One region of the Rhizobium sp. 3T7 genome, then DNA from elsewhere that is predicted to be linked to it. Evidence: predicted binding sites of a transcription regulator. Region 1 holds the regulator's gene; each other region holds the start of a gene.
The links. The regulator LexA, encoded in region 1, represses DNA repair genes until DNA is damaged. The targets are predictions, from matches to a motif close to TGTTCNNNNTGTGTTCNG.

Region 1 (5,935 bases):
GCTAGCGTGAGCGAGGCTTCACTGAAAGTTGCCATTATTGTTGGAGAGGTTTCGGGCGACCTCTTGGGCGCGGACCTGATCGCCGCCTTGAAACGGCAGTTTCCTGGCAGTGTGGAATTGATCGGCGTCGGTGGCGAGGGGCTGGAGGCGCAGGGCCTGCGCTCGCTTTTCGATTTCTCCGAACTGCAGGTCATGGGCATCACGCAGGTTCTTTCGAAACTGCCACGGCTGGTTCGGCGTATTGGTGAGACGGCGACGACGATCATAGCCGCGAAGCCTGATGTGCTTATTATAGTCGATAGTCCCGACTTCACTCATAGGGTCGCAAAGCGCGTGCGAACGGCGCTGCCCGACCTGCCGGTTGTTAATTATGTTTGTCCCAGCGTATGGGCGTGGAAAGAATACCGCGCGCAGCGCATGCGCGCCTATGTCGACCAGGTGCTGGCGGTCTTGCCCTTTGAGCCGGAAGTGATGCGCAAGTTGGGCGGTCCGCCAACGACCTACGTCGGTCACCGTTTGACCGCCGATCCGAACCTGCTGGGCGCGCGACGCCAGCGCGAGCAGACGAAACCTCGAAACGAAAGCGACCGCAAGACGGTGATGTTGCTGCCGGGTTCGCGCTCGTCCGAGATCATGAAGCTGCTGCCGCATTTTGGCGATGCCGTGAGCGAGCTAGTGGCCCGCAACGGAGATGTGCGCTTCGTTTTGCCGACCATGCCGCGCCGCGAATCCATGATCCGTGATCTCGTCAAGGATTGGACGACCAAGCCCGAGATCGTGACGGGCGCGGAGCAGAAGTGGCAGGCATTCGCTGAAGCGGATGCGGCCATGGCCGCATCCGGGACTGTCGTGCTCGAGCTGGCACTGACGGGGGTTCCCTGCATTTCGGCCTACAAGACGGACTGGATCATCAAGCTCATGACCAGCAAGATCAAAACGTGGAGCGCGGCTCTCCCGAACCTGATCGCCGATTACGCGATTGTACCCGAATATATCAATGACGTGGTCCGCGGCGGCAGCTTTGCACGCTGGATGGAGAAGCTTTCGGCAGACACCTTGCCGCGGCGGGCGATGATGGAGGGGTTTGACGTTCTCTGGCAGAGGATGCAGACCGAGAAGCCGCCCGGAGAACACGCGGCAGAGATCGTTCTCGACGTCCTTCAAAAGAAAAAGCCCGGCCATTTCTGACCGGGCTTTTTGCTGTCTGCTATCGCAGTTTAGCGCTTGGAGACCGGCAGGTAATCACGCTGCGGCTCGCCGATGTAGAGCTGGCGCGGGCGACCGATACGCTGTTCCGGATCTTCGATCATCTCATTCCACTGGGCAATCCAGCCGACCGTGCGAGCGAGAGCAAACAGCACGGTGAACATGGTCGTGGGGAAGCCGAGGGCCTTCAGCGTGATGCCCGAGTAGAAGTCGATGTTCGGATAGAGCTTCTTCTCGATGAAGTATTCATCGGTCAGTGCGATGCGCTCGAGTTCCATCGCGACTTCGAGCAACGGATCGTCCTTGACGCCGAGTTCGCCGAGAACCTCATGCGTCGTCTTCTGCATGATCTTGGCGCGCGGATCGTAGTTCTTGTAGACGCGGTGACCGAAGCCCATCAGACGGAACGGATCGTTCTTGTCCTTGGCGCGGGCAATGTATTCCGGAATACGGTCAACGGTGCCGATCTCGGTGAGCATGTTCAGCGCAGCTTCATTGGCGCCGCCGTGAGCCGGGCCCCAGAGGCATGCAATGCCGGCCGCGATGCAGGCAAACGGGTTTGCGCCCGACGAGCCGGCGAGGCGGACGGTCGAGGTCGAAGCGTTCTGCTCATGATCGGCATGCAGGATGAAGATGCGGTCCATGGCGCGGGCCAGCACCGGATTGACCACATATTCCTCGCAGGGAACTGCGAAGCACATGCGCAGGAAGTTCGAGGCGTAGTCGAGATCGTTCTTCGGGTAAACGAAGGGCTGGCCGATGTGATACTTGTAGGCCATGGCAGCGAGCGTCGGCATCTTGGCGATCATCCGCAGGCTTGCGACCATGCGCTGATGCGGATCCGTGATGTCGGTGGAATCATGGTAGAAGGCCGACAGCGCGCCGACGCAGCCGCACATGACGGCCATCGGATGCGCGTCGCGGCGGAAGCCAGTGAAGAACCGGCTCATCTGCTCATGCACCATCGTGTGATGCGTGACGCGATAGTCGAAATCCTTCTTCTGGGCAGCGGTCGGCAGTTCTCCGTAGAGAAGCAGGTAGCAGACCTCGAGGAAGTCGCCGTGCTCGGCAAGTTGCTCGATCGGATAACCGCGATGAAGCAATACGCCGGCATCACCATCGATATACGTGATTTTCGATTCACAGGATGCGGTCGAGGTGAAACCAGGATCGTACGTGAAGGAAGCCGTATTCTTGTACAGGGCGCCGATATCGATGACATCAGGGCCAATCGTGCCGCTCTTGACGGCGAGATCGACTGATTTATCACCGATTTTCAGTGTTGCGCTTTGTTCCGTCATTCTGATCCTCCAAACTGGCGGTTGGCGCCATAAAAGCGCCATAGGGTTAAGCGTCGTCGACGATAGCTATATGATCGCGCGCCGAATGCCAAGTTACCGTGGTGCCATTTTGTGCATTGCAGTATCAACTTTTGGGCACTGCTGCGATGAACCCTGCGCATAGCAGAAGCTAATGATAATCCTTGGCTTTTCTGACTTCCGATTTTCCTTCAGATTTCAATCGATTATTGTTGCTTCAAGCCTCGCGAGCTTGCATTGTGGTTGCAAGGGCCGCTACTTTTGGGCGCAGATGCATGCCGGGGTTGAAGCCATTTGAGGTGAGAGACCCGGCGCCGATGCGCCTGCTCGTGCGGCAGAGCGTTATTTTCTCCGGGCTCAATCTGCTCCCAAGCCTCCGCGCCTTCCGCACGCAATCACTCGTTTCCTGGCCAGCGCGGCGTACGACCGACTCTCGGCTGCTCATCGTGGTTTCGACGGGTTGTGGCAACGGAGATGGAACATGGGCGGTTCTTCCTGTTCTCTCCGGTCTTCCTCGGGACTGGCGCGGTTCTCTGCCTGGTGCACCGCCACGCATGATAGCGGCTACGTCCTGACAATCGTCGAAAACCCTGTGTACTTCGGCGCTGCGTGCGACACCGCCGATATTGTCGCAACGCCTGCTCGCCTGACGGAATGCCGGTCGGGCGCACTGCTATTCACCGGCGAAACCTTGCGCCGCTCGGGCACCGCTGAGATACGGATAGATGTGGAGCACCCATCGTGACGGCCGCGTATACCACGCTTGATCACCCCTGGATGCGGCATCAGGCATACAACTGGCGAAGCGGTACGTTTGACGACGAGCTGCCCGCCGTTAGTGATAACGGCGAATGAGGCCGACCAGCTTGCCCTGAACCTTGACGCGGTCGGGTCCGAAAATGCGCGTTTCATAAGCCGGGTTCGCGGCCTCAAGCGCAATGGAGGCGCCCTTGCGGCGGAAACGTTTGAGGGTCGCTTCCTCGTCATCGACGAGTGCGACGACGATGTCGCCGGCATTTGCCGTGCTGGCGTTGCGGATGATCACCGTGTCGCCGTCGAAGATGCCGGCTTCGATCATCGAGTCGCCCTTCACCTCAAGCGCATAGTGCTCGCCCGGGCCAAGCATGTCGGCCGGAACTGTAATGTCGTGGGTATTGTTCTGGATTGCAGAAATCGGCACGCCGGCAGCTATCCGCCCCATCACCGGTACGGAAGCCGAGCTGTCGTTGTCGGCATGCGCAGCCGGCTTCGGAGGCGCAACCGGCTGCGGTTTGCCGAGGCTGCCTTCGATAACGCTCGGCGAAAAGCCGCGGCGGGGCTGCAGGCTCGGATTGTAAGCCTCCGGCAGCTTGATGACCTCCAATGCGCGGGCCCGATTAGGCAGTCGGCGAATGAAGCCCCGTTCTTCGAGCGCGGTAATCAGCCGGTGGATGCCTGACTTGGACGCGAGATCCAAGGCGTCCTTCATTTCGTCGAAAGACGGAGGGACACCGGATTCCTTCATTCGCTCGTGAATGAAGAGAAGAAGCTCCTGTTGCTTGCGCGTCAGCATCGAAGTTGAACCCCAGAGTCGTGAAACAAAGCCAGAACAGACACTATATGTTCCATATGTGTTCCGCAAGTACCTAAATGTTCATAAAACTTGCCTGCAACTTGCTCCGTTTTTGCGTCGCATTTGAGTGAAAGCGTAGAAGGGGGTTGCATTGTTGCCTTGCCCGGCGCACATCTTCGCAAATTCCGGAGAGTTTGCCATGAGCGAAGCACATCCGCTGGACCACATCGTGCTGCCGGTCTCCAATATCGGACTTGCGCGCGAGCGCTTGGGAAAGCTGGGATTCACCGTCGCGCCCGATGCCCGGCATCCTTTTGGAACCGAGAACGCCTGCATATTCTTCGCCGACGAAACATACCTGGAACCCTTGGGCGTCGCCAGCGCGGAGCTGCACGAGGCGTCGGCGAAGAAAGGCAATGTCTTCACTGCGCGTGACCGGGCTTTCCGATTTCGATGCGGGGATGATGGGTTCTCCGCGGTGGTCTTTGCGACCGCCGATGCTGATCGCGACCACGCCCGGTTCCTTGCCGAAAAGATCAATGGCGGCGAGATGCTGCAGTTCGAGCGGCCGATGAAGATGCCTGACGGCTCTCAGGTCACCGCTGCGTTCAAGCTCGCGTTCGCGGTCGATCTGCGGGCTCCGGATTTTTTCTTTTTTACGTGCCAACGCGTCAATCCGCTGCCGGCTGACCGTAGAGCGCTGCAAAAGCACGCAAATGGCGTGGGTGGGATCGCAGAGATTGTTCTTGGCGCGCCGGACCCAAAAGCATTTGCGCCATTTGTGCGTGCTGCGGCGCACGGCCTCCCGGTGACCAACGAGGCCTTTGGCGCGAGTGTGACAACTCCGAACGCCAGAGTGAGCGTTCTCTCCCCAGATGGATTGGATGCCTACTTCGATATTCCGGCACCTTCAAACGATCGCGGCCTGCGTGGCGTCGCCATTGTCTTCAAGGTCAGTGATCTCGCCGTGACAGAAGCGCATTTGGCTGCTAACGGGATGACTTACACGCGCAAGAACAATCGAATTCTGGTGAAGGCGGCGCCCGGTCAGGGCGCGCTCTTCGCCTTCGAGGAGAAACGATGAGCCAGACAAATTCCGAAGTCGTGATCGGCGAAGGCGCCGGCCGCGTCACCTTTTCGAATGCCGGCAAGCTGTCCCTGATTGCCGGGCCTTGCCAGATGGAGAGCCGCGACCATGCCTTCATGGTCGCCGGTGTATTGAAGGAACTCTGCGACAAACTTGGTCTCGGCCTCGTCTACAAGTCCTCGTTCGACAAGGCAAACCGCACCTCGCTGTCGGCGCAGCGCGGCGTAGGTCTTGAAAAGGCGCTGGAGGTCTTTTCGGACCTCAAGAAGGAATACGGCTTTCCGGTTCTGACCGACATCCACACCGAGGAGCAGTGCGCCGAGGTGGCGACGGTCGTCGACGTCCTGCAGATCCCGGCCTTCCTGAGCCGTCAAACCGATCTGTTAGTGGCAGCCGCGAAGACCGGCCGAGCCATTAACGTCAAGAAGGGACAGTTCCTGGCGCCTTGGGACATGAAGAACGTTCTCAACAAGCTGAACGCGACCGGAAACCCGAATATTCTGCTTTGCGAACGCGGCGCCTCGTTCGGCTACAACACACTGGTTTCCGACATGCGTTCGCTGCCAATCATGGCGGCGATGGGTGCTCCAGTCGTTTTCGATGCGACGCATTCGGTGCAGCAGCCGGGCGGGCAGGGCGGTTCGAGCGGCGGCCAGCGCGAATTCGTGGAGACGCTGGCACGGGCAGCCGTTGCGGTTGGCGTCGCCGGTGTCTTCGTAGAAACGCACGAAGATCCTGACAATGCGCCATCCGACGGGCCGAACATGGTGT
Region 2 (5,935 bases), on a different contig from region 1:
CTCCCGATACTTTCATGCGCGCCGTCATGGCTCTTGCTCGACTGGAAGCCTCGCAGGGCAACAAGCAGAAGGCACTCGATGCGATTTCCGTCGGCGACAACCTGCTGCCGAACTACGCGCCGCTGAACGCATTGCGCCAGAGCATCGAAAAGGGCGAGAAGCAGGAGCAGCAGATTCAGACCGCCAAACAGGGCGCTGCGGGCGTGCTGTTCTCCATCGGTGGTGCGCTGAACCGTGACGGCGCCGAGGATATCGTTTCGCTCTACCTGCAGACAGCCAAGACGCTTGATCCGGATAGCGCCGATACGCTCGTCATGCTCGGCGGCATTGCCGAGAAGCAGGAGCAGATGGACCGCGCGATTGCGCTCTACAAGCAGGTGCCCGAGACCTCGCCGATGCGCCGCATCTCCGAGCTGCAGCTCGGTCTTGCCCTTGCACAGGGCGGCAAGGTGGAAGAAGCGCGCAAGCACCTTCAAAGCTTGATCGCCTCCGATCCGAAGGACATTCGCAGCTACCTCGCCTATGGCAGCGTCCTGTCGGATGCGAAGGACTACGCCGCCATGGCGGACAACTACGACAAGGCCGTCGAAGTCCTCGGCCCGCTGCCGGGCAGGGGCGCATGGACAGTCTTTTTCCAGCGCGGCATTGCCTATGAGCGCCTGAAGAAATGGGACCAGGCCGAGCCGAATTTCCGCAAGGCGCTGGAACTCAACCCCGACCAGCCACAGGTTCTGAACTACCTCGGCTACTCCTGGATCGACATGAACCGGAACCTCGATGAGGGGCTGGGGATGATCAAGAAGGCGGTCGATCTGCGTCCGGACGATGGCTACATCATCGACTCGCTGGGCTGGGCTTATTTCCGGCTGAACCGCTTCGACGATGCGGTCGAGGAGTTGGAGAAGGCGGCGCAGATCAAGGCCGGCGATGCGACGATCAACGACCATCTGGGCGATGCCTATTGGCGTGTCGGCCGCAAGCTCGAAGCCGTCTACCAGTGGAACCGGGCGCTCGGTTCCGAGCCCGAGGCCTCCGAGATCCCGAAGATCAAGGAAAAGATCGCCAACGGCTTGCCGCAGGATACCGACAACTCCAAGGCCGCCGACAAGAAGCAGCCGGATCCGGCACCGGTCGAACCGAAGCCCACGGACAAGAAGTCCTGATAGGCGATGCCAGCAGCCATTATGCGCGATGACGTGACTGTCATCGAGGAGGCTCCGGCAAAAATCAATCTGGCCCTGCATGTGACGGGCCAGAGATCCGATGGCTACCGTCTCCTCGATATGCTGGTGACCTTCACCCGGCATGGCGACCGGCTGGAATTTACGTCGGCGGGCTCAGACGAGTTCGTGATCTCAGGACGCTTTGCCGAAGCGCTCGTCGACGACCGCGGCGACAATCTTGTCCTGAAGGCCCGGGACTTTCTCCGCGAGGCAGTTGCTCGCGAGAGTGGCTTTGCTCCCGCGGTTCGCATCCATCTCCAGAAGAACCTGCCGATTGCATCCGGAATCGGCGGCGGATCGGCCGATGCGGCAGCGACGCTTCGCGGTCTTATGCGGCTTTGGAACGTCTCACTTTCGAATGCGACCATCGAGGCGATCGCCGTCCGGCTCGGTGCCGACGTGCCCATGTGCCTGGCGAGCAGACCACTGATCGCGCGCGGCATTGGCGAAGAGATCACGCCTGTCGACGACATGCCGGCCTTTGCCATGGTGCTGGCAAACCCGTTGAAAGGCGTATCGACGCCCGAGGTTTTCCGGAAGCTGGCGATCAAGACCAAACCGGCACTCGACATGGCCCCGCGTTCCACCTGGGTCGAGATGATAGGCTCGATGCGCAATGACCTTGAGCCGGTCGCTCGGGACCTGCTGCCCGAAATTACCGAGATCTCGGCGATGCTCAAGAAGCAAGGCGCTTCGCTTGTTCGCATGTCTGGTTCGGGCGCGACCTGCTACGGCATCTTCGATACGCTTGCAGCGGCTGAAGACGCAGTCGCCGCGCTTCACAGCGAGCGACCGGACTGGTATTTCGAAACAACAGAAACGATCGCTGGAGGGCATGATGCCAGGGCTGGATGAAACGCGTTCTTTCATCCCTGTCGGCATTGCCGTGCTGACGGTCTCGGATACACGGACGCTCGCCGATGACCGTTCCGGCGATACGTTGGTTTCCAGGATCACGGAGGCGGGTCACCGGTTGGTCGACCGCGCGATCGTCCCCGACGACCGACAGGCAATCGCTTCGCGTGTGAAGGCCTGGACCGAGCGCGACGATATCGACGTCGTGATCACCACCGGCGGAACAGGCTTTACCGGCCGCGACGTTACGCCGGATGCGCTGGAACCGCTTTTCGAGAAGAAGATGGATGGCTTTTCGGAGGTGTTCCACCGTATCTCCTACGACAAGATCGGCACTTCGACGATTCAATCACGCGCCACGGCGGGAGTTGCCAACGCGACCTTTATCTTCGCGCTGCCCGGCTCGCCCGGCGCCTGCAAGGACGCCTGGGACGGCATACTGAAAGCCCAGCTCGACTACCGCCACATGCCCTGTAATTTCGTGGAGATCATGCCGCGCCTCGATGAGCATCTGAAGCGCGGCGGGGGCAAGTAACGAACTGCTTCGGCAGAAAAATGCAAACCTGCCGCTCTATGTCCCAATGCCCGGAAAAGTAGGCATCGTCTCCCAGCTATCACCCGACAGCAGGATGCAGCTTACGCCGCGAACATCCGTGATGAGCAGCGTCCACGTGCCGCTCTGCGCGGCATAGACCTCAAGCATGGCGTTCTGGTTGACCAATCCGACTGCCGTCAGTTTTTCGGCAAAGTTCTTGTCGAGGAAATTGACGACCTCGGATCGGCCTGCGCAACTGCGCATCATCTGCGATGCTGCCGAATGCGGATGCGCGATCATCGATGTCGTCAATATGACGGCCGAGAACAGGCCGCGGATCATATTGCGTTTCATGACGCACCTCCTTTTGCCGGAAACCGGCAGAAGAGGAGACTTCCGCTGACCTGTTCTGCCGTCTAACGGCATTCCATGGTCGACCGTCACGAAGCGAGGCGCTCGGGCGGCGCCATGCAGAAATTATAGCGCAAAATTGTATCGGGCGCCATCTTTTGCGGAGAAGTCGAAGGACCAGCACGCGTTTGCTATAGGGCGGCGCGCGCGACCCATGATGGAATCAGTTCGCTGGAAAGCTTGCGCAGCTTCTGCCCTTTCGCGAATTCGGAAAGGCGCATACCACTTCTTGCCGTGGCCAGCGCCTGCTTCTTGGGAAGGAGAAGTCCAAGCTCGAGCGGCGACGAGGCGCGGCCGATGCGCTGCAGGAAGGGCCGTCGATATCCCCGCGAGGCAGTGAAGCGCGCCGGCAACTGGTTTAGCGCCATGTACTCGGCAATCTCGTCGATCCAGCCCGTCTGTGGCCGCGCTCCCGGCTCGACGAAAAGCAGCCACTCGCCCCGCGCCGAGCGCACTATATCCTTGATATCCCATTGCGAATGAAACCGGCAGCCGGCGGCATCGGCCACCCTTGAGGTCCCATCCCTTGAGTCATGGTCAAGCACTACGACATCGCTGACGAGCCCCTCCACTGCGCCCGCAACCAACACCGATAACGTCTGCGCCAGTTCAGGTTCCTGATCCCGGCATTCGAGTACAACAGTCAACATTGCCTATTCATAGAGCGCCGCACAAAAATTTGCCAGCGGCACTTTCCTCATTTTGTTCTTGCATTGTTCTCATATTGCCGATAGGAACTTAATCATCAAAACGGATGGAAGCAACGCTTCCGCCAGCGGAGAATCCCGATGAACGAGCAGTCCCTTGCAGGGCAGGCCGCATTCGCGCCTGCCAATACGGCAGATATTGCCGATGCGATGATCGTATCTGCCGGCCTGCGGATCGAAGTCGACCGCCGCCGGGGCCGCGCAGCCGGACTCAATCCGAGCGGGCGCTTCGAGCCGTTGCGCCGTGAGACTTTCGACGACGGCTGGCAGAACCTTGAGGACCTGCCTCCGTTCAAGACCGAGGTTCAGATCGAAAAGCCCCGAACGGCCATCACCCGCAATGAATCGCCGGACATTCCCTTCGACCGCTCGATCAATCCCTATCGCGGCTGCGAGCATGGCTGCATCTACTGCTTCGCGCGGCCGACGCATGCCTATATGGGGCTTTCGGCCGGCCTCGACTTCGAAGCAAAGCTCTTTGCCAAGCCCGATGCTGCGAAGCTTCTGGAGCGCGAATTGGCGAAGCCCGGCTATAGGCCGCGCGTGATCGCGATCGGCACCAACACCGATCCCTACCAGCCAATCGAGAAGGAGTGGCGCATCATGCGGCAGATTCTCGAGGTGCTTGAGAAGGCGAACCATCCGGTTTCGATCGTAACCAAGTCGGCAATGATCATGCGCGACATCGACATTCTCTCGGCGATGGCGGAGAGGAACCTTGTGCGTGTTTCGCTGTCGGTCACGACGCTCGACCGAAAGCTGGCGCGAACGATGGAGCCGCGCGCCTCGACGCCGACGCGTCGGCTGGAGGCCATCCGCGCGCTCTCCGAGGCAGGTATACAGACATCGGTGATGGCTGCCCCGATGATTCCGGCGCTCAACGATCATGAACTGGAGCGCATTCTGGACTCGGCTCACGCCGCTGGCGCTGCGGAAGCGGGTTATGTGATCCTGCGCCTGCCGCTCGAAGTGTCACCGCTGTTTCGCGACTGGCTGCTGCAAAATTATCCCGACCGCTACCGCCACGTCATGTCGCTGGTTCGCTCGATGCGCGACGGCAAGGATTACGACGCCGAGTTCGGCAAGCGAATGAAAGGTGCTGGACCCTATGCCTGGCAGATTGCCCGCCGTTTTGAAATGGCAACGAAACGGCTCGGTATGACCCGACGCAGCATGCCACTACGGGACGACCTTTTCGTTCCGCCCGATGGCAGCGGCGTTCAACTCTCGCTGCTTTGATGTTTGAGTTCGCGGATGGTCGCCCTGCCCTTCCGCGCTCAAGTCCCCGGCCCGCCGCCCTGATCCGGGGACTTGCAGGAAATCGGGTTGGCGTGCGAGGTTCAGCCGCATGAAACGTCGCACGCCACCCGATTCTCCCATGCTTTTCGAAGATGTCCCTCTCGTGCCGGATTTCCGGCTGGAACTGAAGGCGCGCAAGGCCGGTCATTGGCCGGTCGCCGGCGCCGATGAGGCGGGGCGCGGCCCTCTCGCCGGCCCCGTCGTGGCGGCCGCTGTCATTCTCGATCCCAAACGCATTCCTGATGGGCTGAACGATTCGAAGCAGCTTTCAGCACAGAAGCGCGAGGAGCTCTTCGTGCAGATTCTCGCAACGGCGACGGTGTCTATCGCCTCCTCAAGCTCGACGCGCATCGACGAGACGGATATCCGCAAGGCCAGCCTAGACGCAATGCGCCGCGCCATCTGTGGCCTGTCGATTCCTGCAAGCTATGTCCTGACCGACGGGCTCGACATTCCACCCGGTCTTGCCTGCCCTGGGCAGGCGGTCGTCAAGGGTGACGCACGCTCCGTGTCCATCGCTGCCGCCTCGATCGTCGCCAAGGTGACGCGGGACCGAATGATGGCACGCGCCGACAGCACGTTCCCGGCCTACGGCTTTGCCGCGCATGCAGGCTATGGCACCGCGCAGCACCGGGCCGGCATCGAAAGACACGGCCCCTGCTCGCTGCATAGGATGACCTTCAGTCCGCTGAAAAAAGGCGGGTTTATCGACGGCGAATGACGTCAGGTCAGACGCGAGACGCCCGCTACGATCTGCTCCCTGTGGCGTTGGATATAGGCGATGTCCTTCCGGTAGAGCCGGTGATGCCCTTCCTCGATGTTGCGCTGATACTTCGCCGATCCCGTTGAAGCTTCGGTCTCCATGAAGGAAACGAGGGCTTCGAGCCGCGTGATGATGCCGTCGA
Region 3 (5,935 bases), on a different contig from region 1:
GTGGCAATTGCAGCTCGAGCGGATGCCCGGTTTCTTCCCCATCTTCGGATGCGACGCGGAATCGGTAGTGGTCGTACATCCTGAGTGCTTCGATCATGTAGCTGGTCGCCACCGTGCGATCGCGGACGAGCACCAGATTTTCGCCGTTCTCGAGGTCGGCTGGCTCCGAGAAATTATAGGAGCCGAGGTAAACCCGGGCTGTCGGCTTGTCGAAGTCGAGAACGACGAATTTGTGGTGCATCCTCGTTCCGCGCTGATTTCCATGGACGCCGGCAAGCCCGGATGGTTCCGTCAGGAACGGCGGCGGAACGTTGCCCGTCAGTGCTGCCGCGCGCACGACACGGCGGCGACTGTCGGGACTGAACACGGTTAGTCCCAAGTTATCGGCTGCAACCCGCCCGTCTGCGATGCCCATGACATGCACATCCGGCTTTCGCAACGCCCGCCCCAAGGCCGGGCCAATCGGTCCCCTCGTGGTCTGGCCGAGGAAGGCCAGCGAGAAGAACACGCTCGACCCCGCGGTGTCGATATCGGCGCCGATCTCATTGAGCAGGCCGTTGGCTTCGCTGTGCGGAGAAAAGGCGACCTTCGCGTCGATGCCGTCCAGCCCCAGGTCATGCCAGCCGCGGGAACTGGCCGAGGCGATGAAATCCGCCGCACCTTCCGCCGTGAAGTAATTCTCGAAGGCGGCAAAATAGTCGCCGACCGCGCTTGCGCTTTGAACAACGAGGCTATTGTTCGACTGAACATAAAAGCCCCGCCAACTGTGGTTCGTCGAACCGTAGACGACGGTATCGATACCGCCTCCGCGGACAGCGATCGACTTGTGATGCTGCAGGTTTGCCATGTTCTGGCGCTTCACGTTTTCCGCGCCGGCCGAGGCGATCAGGCGTTCGGCCGCGTGGGTCTCGGGGGAGTCCGGTCGTCCGTGTCCTTTGGTTCGGGCGCTGTCGTCGACAATGACCTTGAGATTTGGCCCAAGCGCTTCCAGCCGTTCGACCACCGCCGGCAGATTGAGGTCATAAGCAATGACGCGGACCTCCGCGCCTGCATCGCGAGAGCGCTCGAGCAGCGAAAGCGTTTCGGCGCGCGCTTCGAACCCCATCCAGGCGAGTGCGCGTTCGGCATCGGCATGGGTGGGCACGAAGTCCAAGCCCTCATCCCCATCAGGCGGCACCAGCGTGATCAATGGTCCGCCGGCTGCGAAGTTGCGTACGAATGCCTGCGATGAGACAAAACCCCGGGTGAAGGCGACGTTGAGCTTGCCGGGAATGGTTTCGCGCATCAGCGCCAGTTCCGTTTCCTGCGCCTCGCCAGAAGTGAGCGCACCGTCAGCACCCATGAACATCGGCATCACTCGATAGACGAAGGCGCCTGGCAGATCTGCGTTGAAGGGAAAATGCACCCAGCGGAATTTTTGGATCGGCGCGTCAGTGGTGCGAATACCGTCCCCGGGGACGTCCTGGCCAGGGAAGCCGATGCGATTGCGCACGTTCTTGAAGACATCGGTTCCAGGCTCTCGATACTGGATCGCAAAACCAACGAAGTTGGTCGGGGGCCGGCCATCCTTCCAGTCCATTCCCAGAAGCAGCATGCCGTCGCCGCGATGGATGGTGAGAGAAAATGGTGCCGCCGCGTTCTTGCCAGTGACCCGAAAGTTCGTATCCATCCGCGCCTCCCCAGTTGACCGGCGGAATCTATCACGGTTGTGCGACAGTATGGAGATGCCCGATAAAGTTTAAGTCCAAGAATAGCGCGGGCGCCAGCAAATGGATCTGGGCGAGGTGGGTCACAAAGCAAGTGCGAGCTGTGGTTGGCTTCCCTCATCGGCATGATCGAGGCAGGAGAGGGTCACGCCCAGTAGTCGAATGCCCTTTGAAACAGGAAAGATCGGCGACAACAGCAGTCCTGCGATCTCGGCAAGTTCCGCAGCGCTCGCCACCGGCGCGGCGGCCGTCTTGCTTCGGGTGATCTGGGTGAAGTCGGCCCATTTCACCTTCAGCGTTACGGTCTTGCCGCGCATACCATTGTCCTTGCAGTACCGCCAGACCTTGCTGATCAGCGATTGCAGGCAGGCCCGGGCTGCCTCGATGTCATGAATGTCCTCCCGGAACGTATCCTCGGCGCCGACCGATTTGCGGGTGCGATCGGGCTTAACCTCCCGTTCGTCGATGCCGCGGGCGATCCAATAGAACCATGGCCCCGACTTCCCGAAATGCTGCTGCAGAAAGGAGAGATCACGGGCCTTGAGATCGGCGCCGGTCTCTATCCCGAGTTTTTGCATCTTCTGCGCCGTCGCCGGTCCGACACCGTGGAATTTCTTGACAGGGAGCGCTTCGACGAAGGCAGCGCCATGCTTCGGCGTAATGACGAACATTCCGTCGGGTTTGCGCTGGTCCGACGCGATCTTGGCGAGGAACTTGTTGTAGGAGACGCCGGCGGATGCGGTGAGCCTGGTTTCGGCCTTGATCCTGGCGCGGATCTCCTCGGCGATCTCGGTTGCGAGTTCCATGCCCTTCAGGTTTTCGGTGACATCGAGATAGGCTTCATCGAGTGACAGTGGTTCGATGAGCGGTGTGTATTCGGCAAAGATCGCATGGATCTGCTGCGAGACGGCCCGATAGACGTCGAAACGATGCGGCACGAAAATCAGGTCTGGACACTTGCGTTTGGCCGTCACCGAGGGCATCGCCGAGTGAACGCCGAATTTGCGGGCCTCGTAGCTGGCAGCCGCGACCACGCCGCGCGCCTCAGGATGGCCGACGGCGACCGGTTTGCCTCGAAGCTCCCGATTGTCGCGCTGCTCGACGGAGGCGTAGAACGCGTCCATGTCGATGTGGATGATTTTGCGCACGCGGCCGCCAGCGGAGGGAATGACTTCCGCTCCACGTCTGTCCTCACCCTCGGGCTCTTGTGCGGTCAACATCCATGTCCTTTCAATCGCCGCCGTCTATTTTATCCGGACCGCTGACAGGATCGAGCAGCAGGCTTTTGTCAAAATTTTTCTGCGAGGGCTTCGCATGATCGTCTTCTCCGTATCCCACTGTATTTCATCGGTGAATCTGCAAATACGCGCGCATGCATTCAAGTCTGTCGATCGCTTCACCTGAGAGTCGCTTGACGGTTGATCGACTCCTCTTCGATTTTAGAACGGAAAGGGAACATACCAACAGTTTCGGCAGTTGCAAGGCCCAAGGAGGCACCATTGCATGACCATGCCGTCGCCCCCGTTATCGCCTGGTTGCGCGAGCGCAACGAGCCGCCGAAGGTAGGGCGGTTTGCGGTCGTGCGCTTCCGTTCGATGCTACGACGATCGACAGCCGGCTGCCCGGGGGAGGACCCGTGCTCGGCGCTCTCCATGATGTCGTCGGCGGCGGGACGAACCGCTGCCACTTTTCGCCGCGGCATCAGCCCGCGAAAACGAGACGGTAGCGTTGTTCAATGAACCGGTGGTGGCGCTGAGACCGATCACATCAGGCGGCGACGTGGTCGAGGATTATGGCCATATCGCGTTGACCCTGCAAAACCATCCGGTTTCGTCTCCGCAGGAGGATCTGGCGAAACGCCGGATTGTCACCTGTCGGGAAGCGATGCAGGCTCGAGGCGGCTGGCCTTGTTCTCGTTCGCCAACCACGGCCAAGGGCGTGAGTTCATCGCCATCGAGGATGAATCCGGGATCGCCAATCTGCTCGTCTGGGTCAAAACCTTTGAGAAACAACGACGCATCGTGCTTGGCGCCGGCATGCTCGGCGCCTACGGCCGCATCCAGCGGGAAGGGGACGTCGTGCACCTCGTCGCCCACCGGCTGACCGATCTTTCCTCGTATCTTGGAAGCGTCATGCGTCACGAAAGGGCGAATGCAGGCGGTGAATTGCTTGACTTCGCCATCTCGTCTCAACGAAAATCTGGCATGCCGTCGGCAAAGTCGTGGGTAAGGTCGATCAAGGGCATGGCTTTTTGGGGCCTTTCGGTTTGAGGCTTGGAATGCAATCGTCAAATGGGACGATGCTTAGCGTGCGAATATACCGTCGAAATCACGGAAACCTTTGACTTCGATTGGATTGCCGCTGGGGTCGAAGAAGAACATGGTGCGCTGCTCACCTGGTTCGCCAGCAAAGCGAACGACCGGCGGGATATCAAATTTGATGTGAGCGGCCTGAAGGCGGTCCGCCAGTGCAAACCAGTCATCAAGTGGCAGCACGACGCCGAGATGCGGCATCATCACCATATGGTCGCCGACCTTGCCGGTCCGGCTGACGGCGAAGGGCGTGCCGAGATGCAAGGAAATCTGATGCCCGAAAAAATCGAAATCCACCCAAGTCTCCGTGCTGCGGCCTTCCCGGCAGCCAAGGACATCACCATAAAAGCGCCTCGACGCGTCCAGATCGGTCACGTGATAGGCAAGATGAAAGGCAGAGCGCATAGGGATTCTCCTTGTTGAGGGATGCGACGAACTCATTGCGGTTGGGCATGTCCGGAGCGATGGTTCTGGATGCCGGACAGGACCTCGATGCAATGCAGAAGCTTTGCATCGGAAAATGCTGAACCGACGACCTGGAGACCTATCGGCAACTCCCCATCTTTGCGCATGAGCGGAATATTGGCTTGGGGAAGGCCAAATGCCGTCCAAAGCCTTATGAAGTCCGACGTTCCGGTAGCAGCCAGGCCGACCGGTGCCACGTGGGCGCAGCTTGGTGCGATCACGGCATCATAGGGCTCGATGGTGGCATTCAGAACAGAAACGAGCAACGCCAGCCGGTTTCGCGTCGCGACTTCATCTTCCCAGGAAATCGCCGAGGCGCGCGCAAACATGTCGGCGAGTTCCGGACTCATCAATTCGATGGAGGTCCTTTGTTCCTTGTGGAGCGCCCTGGCACCTTCGCAGTCGTTTATGATCTGGTGATCCCGGGCAACTGTTTCGAAAGCCGATGGCAGAACAATCTCGTCGACGCCATGGCCCCGCTCGGCAAACGCGGTTGCGGCTGCCGTGACAGCTTGGTGAACATCCGGATCGGCCATTCCCCAATACGGCGTTCTACAGAAGCCGATCTTCAACCGCCCATTGGCCGCAGCGTATTTTGGCAAACCAGGAATCAAGACCCGAGCAACCAGGCTCAGATCTCGTTCGGATGCACCATACCAGCCCGCCGTGTCAAAGCTGGGTGCAAGCGGCTTGACGCCTTCGAGCGAAACCAGGTTGTGCGAGGGTTTGTAGGCGTAGAGCCCGCAATAGGATGCCGGCTTGATCAGGGAACCTGCGGTCTGCGTGCCGAGCGCAGCGGCAAAAAGGCCCGCCGCGAGCCCCGCCGCCGATCCCGCACTCGAACTGCCTGGTGTTCGTGACAGATCATGTGGGTTGCGGGTAGGGCCGGTATGCATGAACGCGAATTCGGCCGTCGCTGTCTTGCCCATAACGACCGCTCCTTCCTGCCGGAGAAGAGCGACGGCATGGGCATCTCGAGAGGGTCGATTGTTGCGATAGATCGGCGAATTGAACTCAGTCGCCCAGTCAACCGTATCGAAGATATCCTTGACGCCGATTGGGACGCCCGCAAGCAGTCCCTTTTCGGGACTTCTGTCTATACGATCGGCTTGTTCGAGCACCAGCGCGTGATTGAATGCAGCGAACGCCTGGATGTCAGGCTCTTTCATCAAAGTCCGGGCGATGAAGCTTTCAGCCACCGACCTCGCTGTCAGGCGTCCTGCACCCACTTCGAGAGCTATAGCGGTTGCGTCCTGATCGAACTTATGAATGAAACCTGTCACTATCGCACCCTGGATTGAAGAAGCTTCTGGGCAATTGCACCATCGTCATTAGCGCATTTCCATTCGCTGAACCGCGGTCAATACGAGGAGTACGCGCCGTTTGCGTAATTGTGCGATTCCTGGCCCTTGATCGGTGGATTGAAGACGCTGACGAGCCGCATGTCTGTGT
Region 4 (5,935 bases), on a different contig from region 1:
TATGAGCTCCTGAGCAAGACGATCATCGACGGGCTGAAGGCGCGACTGCAGGACTAGAGCGCATCGGTCCCTTCAGAGGTTAGCGCATCAAATAGTCTTCACTCCAGCCGAGAGCGGCAAGATCGCCGCTCCGGAAGCGACCATCGTCTGCAACGATGAATTCGTCGAGCTGTGGCGGCGGCACGCTCGTTCCCGCGAGCATCGCGTGAACCTGGCCGCGATGATGCGTCTGATGCTGGAACAGATGGTTTAAAACGTCTTCCATCCGCTCGCGCTGGATGCGTTCGGTGCGATGGATCTCGGTCACCGACGCCAGCTTTTCCGGGGTGGCGGCTTCGCAGAGCGCGACCAGCCGACGATCGACTTTGGCCTGCTCGGCTGCAAGCTTTGCGATATCGTCGAACGGTTCCTCGACGTCCCAGGCGGCAGGCCCAAGCGTGCCGCCTTCGAGCGCGTCGATGTAAAACCAGTCGACCGTCAGAATATGGTTGAGTGTCGCCTTGATCGACGGAAAGAAGCTTACCCGCGCAGCCTCGAACTCTCCCGGCAGCAACCGGCCGCAAGCCTCATGCAGCCGATGGTTCGCTAGCGCATTGTTAAAGGCAAGCTTGCGGGCGGTCCTGCAGGGGTCGAACGTCGGCATCAGATAACTCCCTTTCTTGACGGGGCCACCCGCAAGCGTCAGTCGTCTTCCTGGAACAAACGAAACTGCGCCGCCTCGAGATCCTTCGGGGGCTGCATGCCGAGATGCTTCCAGGCGGTCGCCGTCAGAACGCGGCCGCGTGGGGTACGCTGGATGAAGCCCTGCTGAATCATGTAGGGCTCGATGATGTCCTCGATAGCATCGCGCGGTTCGGAGAGCCCCGCGGCGATGGTCTCGATTCCAACGGGGCCGCCGCCGAAATTGACCGCGATCATGTTGAGATAACGCTTGTCGAGCTGGTCGAGGCCCATATTGTCGACGAGCAGCCGCGTCAACGCCTCGTCGGCAATCTCGCGGGTGACGGCCTCGGCCTTCGCCACTTCGGCGAAATCGCGCACGCGGCGTAACAGGCGACCGGCAATACGCGGCGTGCCGCGGGCGCGACGGGCGATTTCCCGCGCACCCTCATCGGTCATGGGAAGGTTCATAAGGCGCGCGCCGCGACGAACGATCAGCTCCAGTTCCTCGACGGTGTAGAAGCTCAGACGGACGGGAATGCCGAAACGGTCGCGCAGCGGCGTGGTCAAAAGGCCGAGACGTGTCGTTGCCGCGACGAGGGTGAACTTCGACAGGTCGATCTTGACCGAGCGCGCGGCAGGGCCTTCGCCGATGATGAGATCGAGCTGGAAATCCTCCATCGCGGGATAAAGGATTTCCTCGACAGCCGGGTTGAGGCGGTGGATTTCGTCGATGAAGAGCACGTCGCGCTCCTCGAGATTGGTCAGAAGGGCCGCAAGATCGCCTGCCTTGGCGATAACCGGGCCGGAGGTGGAGCGGAAATTGACGCCGAGTTCCTTCGCCATGATCTGCGCAAGCGTTGTCTTGCCGAGGCCGGGCGGGCCGACGAAAAGCACATGGTCGAGTGCTTCGCCGCGATTCTTCGCCGCCTCTATGAAGACCTTCAGGTTCGCACGCGCCTCCGCCTGGCCGGTGAACTCATCAAGCGATTGCGGCCGCAGCGTCACATCCAGGTCCTCTCCTCGCTTTTCCGAGGATATCAGGCGCGCGGCTTCACTCATGCTGACATTTCCCAATCTTCAAACGCTCGTGACCAATACACCAAGCCAGCGGCTTTGACACCCGCCTGGGCAGAGGGATCAGCGAGCCAATTCCTTCAACCCGAGCCGGATGAGCTTCGCGCTGTCAGCGCCTTCGCCGGCGGTTTTCATCGCTGCGGCGACGGCGTTGGCCGCCTGATCACGCGAATAACCGAGGTTTGTCAGCGCGGAAACCGCGTCCGCGACTGGGGCGGCGGCGACGCCTTCGCCGAGCTCCTGCTTGAGGCCGATGGTGCCGGAGGCTTCGCCTGCGAAGGCCGGCGCCTTATTCTTAAGTTCGGTGACGATGCGCACGGCAACCTTGGGGCCAACGCCCTGGGCGCGCGAGACGGCCGTACGATCCTGCAGCGCGATGGCGTTGGCAAGTTCGCTCGGGGGCAGCGTCGACAGCACGGCAAGAGCCACCTTCGCACCAACCCCCTGAACGCTTTGCAGAAGATTGAACCATTCCCTCTCCAGGGCGGTCATGAAACCGAAGAGTTTCAATTGGTCTTCGCGAACGTAGGTCTCAATGAAGAGCACACAGGCCTCGCCCACCGAACCGAGGCGCGACAGGGTGCGCGCCGAGCAGAAGGCGACGTAGCAGACGCCGTGGACATCAACGAGGACATAGTCGTCGCCGATTTCTTCGATGGTGCCTTTAAGCTTGCCGATCATGCATTTGGTCCGTTCGGTGGTTTACAGTGAAGATTAGCCGGCAAGCGCTGCCTGCCGCATGCGGCCGCTACCGCGGTTGTGAGCATGGCAGATGGCGATCGCCAGCGCGTCGGCTGCGTCGTCGCCTTTGAATTCGACCTTCGGCATCAGGATCTTCAGCATCATGTGGATCTGTTTCTTCTCGCCGTGGCCGACGCCGATGACCGCCTTCTTGACGGCGTTCGGGGCATATTCGGCAACCGGCAGGCCGGAGCGAGCGGGGACGAGCATTGCAATGCCACGGGCCTGGCCGAGCTTCAGCGTCGCAACGGCATCCTTGTTGACGAAAGTTTGTTCGACGGCAGCCTCATCCGGCTGGTAGCTATGCACGACATCCGCCAATCCATCGTGCAGTTGGCAAAGGCGCGAGGCTAGATCCATGTCTCCGTCCGAGGTCACCGTGCCGGATGCGACAAAGCGCAAGGAGTTGCCGAGCGTGTCGATAATTCCCCAGCCCGTGCGGCGCAGGCCCGGATCGACGCCGATGATGCGAATCGTATTTTGCATGCTTCACCCTATTGCAGTCACGAAATAACTGCCATCGATAAGTGAACAAAACAAAAACATTCCTTGTTTTTCAGGGCGGCTGTTTACGGCAATTTAAGCTCCATAGCCGACTTTGAACCATAAAATGTCAGAGGAGCTCCCTTCCACAGAAGGCAAGGCTCCCGTGTTCTGTTTACAGGTCAACCGGTCGGACGTTCCGCGTTCTGCCGGCATGTGCCGTTCCGGAAGGGTTCATCGTTCATGGTTCAGAGATTTCAATCCCTGTCCTTCAAGGTTATCGCTACCTTCATTCTGCTCACCGCGCTCTCGATTGCGGTCATCAACGTTCTCGCTTACTTCGCCAGCAGCCGTATTTCCGGCGAACAGGCCCTCAAGGCAAAGGAGAGCGTCCTGATCTTCCGCGGCGACATGCTGCAGGATCAGCTGAAGCAACTGGAAAACCAGGCAAACTCGATTGCGCGCATAGAAGCGCTTCAGATGTCGATCACGAGCCTGAAGAGCGGCTGGAAGACCATCGAGAAGACGTCGGGCGATACCCGTGCCGAATTGAAGAAGGTGTTCATTACCAGCAATCCGAACCCGGCAGACCAGCGCGAGAAGCTGATGAAGCCGGAGGCGCCAAGCGGCTTCTACTATTCCAACCATGAGACGACGCAGAGCGAAGTGGCTCGTGACCTCGAAAACACCGCCTTCAGCGACCTGCTGATTGCCGATCTCGACGGGAACGTCCTCTACTCCTACAAGAAGAACGACGATTTCGCCGAAAACCTGAAGACCGATGCATGGAAGTCGACCGGCGCCGGTCTCGCCTTCGCCAAGGCGATCGAGAACACCGCGAAGGCGACGGATGATTCCGCCCCCACGGGCTTCTCCGGTCTTCGCGTCGATGCCGCAAGCGGCAAGTCGGCAATCTTTTATGCCGTGCCGATCGTCAAGCTCGGTGCCGCGAAGGGCGTGATGCTCTTCAAGGTGCGCGAAGACATCATTACCAGCATTCTCGCCAAGGGCATCGTGACCGGCAGTACGGCGCAGGCGGCAATCATCTCGGATGACGGCTCGGCGATTGGCGTCAACGCGACCGGTCAGCTCGTGACGCTCGATACCGCGCCTTTCACGTTCGCGAAGGACGCATTGTCGGCAACGGGCATGACGGTCGACGACTTCGATCGCGCCGATGGCTCGGCGCGAGCCTATGTCCGCGGCATCGATTATAAGGGTTCGCGCTTCCTCGTCGTGGAAAGCGTGCGCCTCAGCGAGCTTAACGCCGGCTCCTTGGAGATCGCCACTCTGCTGACGATGATCGCGTTCGGTGTCCTCGTCGTCATGGCTGTTGCGACGTGGGCAATCACCAAGTTGCTCTTCTCGCCGCTTGCTCGCCTTGCCGGCGCCACCCGCGATGTTGCCGATGGCAACCTCGAAGTCGAGATCGGTAGCCAGAACCGCGGCGACGAAATCGGCACGATGGCCAAGGCCTTGGCGCGGTTCAAGCAGTCGCTGGTCGAAAGCCGCGAGCTCGAAGCTGCCAGCAACGAAACGCGGGCGCGCGCGGAACGGGATCGCCAGCAACATATGGCCGAGCGCGAGGCTGAGGCCCGGACACTGCAGGAGGTCGTTCAAGCGATCGACGAGGGTCTGCACCATCTTGCCAGTGGCGATCTTGCCTATCAGATCGAGGCGCGCTTCCCGAACGAACTCGAAAGCCTTCGCATCAATTTCAATGAAGCCCTGGCGGTGCTCAGCGAAACGATGACGGCAATCGGTGGCAACTCCATGGCGGTGCGTGCGGGCTCCGAGGAAATGCGCACCGGTGCCGATGAGCTGGCCGGGCGCACCGAGCGTCAGGCCGCCTCGATCACCGAGACTGCAAACGCCATCGATGCAATCACGCAGTCGGTCCGCGTTCAGATCGAGCGTGCCGAACAGGCCGAACGGATCGCCCGTGACGCCAAGCGGGAGACGACCGGCTCCAGCCAGATCATGCGCGAGACGGTTGCCGCGATGGAGGCGATCCAGGCCTCGTCGCGCCAGATCAATTCGATCATCGCCGTTATCGATGCGATTGCCTTCCAGACCAACCTTTTGGCGCTCAATGCCGGCGTCGAGGCAGCGCGCGCCGGCGAATCCGGCAAGGGCTTTGCTGTCGTCGCCATGGAAGTGCGTGAACTGGCGCAGCGTTCATCGAGCGCTGCAAAGGAGATCGCGAGCCTACTGCAAAAGTCCACGCATGAGGTGGAAATGGGCGTATCCCTCGTCGAGCGCGCCGGCGACGCGCTGACCGGGATCGGCAGCCATGTCGAGGCGATCAACGGCCAGATCAGCGAGATCATGGAAACGACCCGCGAGGAAGCCGACACGCTGCGCCAGATCAACACGGCGGTATCCGAACTGGAGGCGATGACGCAGCAGAACGCTGCCATGGTCGAGGAAACCACGGCAGCGATTCACCGGCTAGCCACCGAAGCGGTCGAAATGGACCGTCAGCTGGCGAATTTTACGCTGACGCAGGCGCATCAGAGTGCCGAGGTGCACGTCCTCAGACGTCGGGCCTGAACAGGGCGATTGGCAGATGAACGAAAGGGCCGGGAGACCGGCCCTCTTTCTTTTCCGAGTTGTTTGGAATGGGCGGCGTCCACACCTACATAAACCTGTCCTTTCAACGACCGACAGGCTTCGCCATGGTTCCCTTTTCCATTCTTGATCTCTCTCCCGTTCCAGAAGGCGGGACGATCCGCCAATCGCTCGAGAGTTCGGCGCGCATGGCGCAGAAGGCCGAAGAATTCGGATACAGCCGCTTCTGGCTGGCGGAACATCATGGCATGCCGGGGATTGCCAGCGCGGCGACGGCTGTCGTGATCGGCCATGTCGGCGCCGCGACCAAGCGCATTCGTATCGGCTCGGGCGGCATCATGCTGCCGAACCATTCGCCGCTGGTCATTGCCGAGCAATTCGGGACACTGGAGGCGCTGTTCCC

Region 2: K9B32_RS04400 (PA0069 family radical SAM protein) is a predicted target of LexA. The motif match lies at 3,728-3,745, and genes of this name have one in related genera.
Region 3: dinB (DNA polymerase IV) is a predicted target of LexA. The motif match lies at 3,147-3,164, and genes of this name have one in related genera.
Region 4: ruvC (crossover junction endodeoxyribonuclease RuvC) is a predicted target of LexA. The motif match lies at 3,006-3,023, and genes of this name have one in related genera.

What each region holds. Positions count from the first base shown of each region.
Region 1 is NZ_JAIQXS010000016.1:51,832-57,766, forward strand. Features, by position in the region: gene K9B32_RS20535 (LpxI family protein) at 1-10, shown strand, start outside; gene lpxB (lipid-A-disaccharide synthase) at 7-1,188, shown strand; gene gltA (citrate synthase) at 1,218-2,507, opposite strand; gene K9B32_RS20550 (hypothetical protein) at 3,007-3,270, shown strand; gene lexA (transcriptional repressor LexA) at 3,361-4,077, opposite strand; gene K9B32_RS20560 (VOC family protein) at 4,277-5,161, shown strand; gene kdsA (3-deoxy-8-phosphooctulonate synthase) at 5,158-5,935, shown strand, end outside.
Region 2 is NZ_JAIQXS010000002.1:329,481-335,415, reverse strand. Features, by position in the region: gene K9B32_RS04425 (tetratricopeptide repeat protein) at 1-1,163, shown strand, start outside; gene K9B32_RS04420 (4-(cytidine 5'-diphospho)-2-C-methyl-D-erythritol kinase) at 1,170-2,078, shown strand; gene moaB (molybdenum cofactor biosynthesis protein B) at 2,062-2,613, shown strand; gene K9B32_RS04410 (hypothetical protein) at 2,650-2,967, opposite strand; gene K9B32_RS04405 (glycosyl transferase) at 3,156-3,674, opposite strand; gene K9B32_RS04400 (PA0069 family radical SAM protein) at 3,813-4,970, shown strand; gene K9B32_RS04395 (ribonuclease HII) at 5,080-5,751, shown strand; gene K9B32_RS04390 (phosphotransferase) at 5,754-5,935, opposite strand, start outside.
Region 3 is NZ_JAIQXS010000007.1:136,993-142,927, forward strand. Features, by position in the region: gene K9B32_RS12845 (phospholipase D-like domain-containing protein) at 1-1,669, opposite strand, end outside; gene dinB (DNA polymerase IV) at 1,790-2,926, opposite strand; partial or broken gene dnaE2 (error-prone DNA polymerase) at 3,375-3,838, shown strand; gene K9B32_RS12860 (VOC family protein) at 4,010-4,423, opposite strand; gene K9B32_RS12865 (amidase) at 4,456-5,766, opposite strand; gene K9B32_RS12870 (ectoine synthase) at 5,844-5,935, opposite strand, start outside.
Region 4 is NZ_JAIQXS010000009.1:74,771-80,705, reverse strand. Features, by position in the region: gene K9B32_RS15035 (AcvB/VirJ family lysyl-phosphatidylglycerol hydrolase) at 1-57, shown strand, start outside; gene K9B32_RS15030 (DinB family protein) at 80-643, opposite strand; gene ruvB (Holliday junction branch migration DNA helicase RuvB) at 682-1,722, opposite strand; gene ruvA (Holliday junction branch migration protein RuvA) at 1,801-2,418, opposite strand; gene ruvC (crossover junction endodeoxyribonuclease RuvC) at 2,452-2,964, opposite strand; gene K9B32_RS15010 (methyl-accepting chemotaxis protein) at 3,205-5,514, shown strand; gene K9B32_RS15005 (LLM class flavin-dependent oxidoreductase) at 5,640-5,935, shown strand, end outside.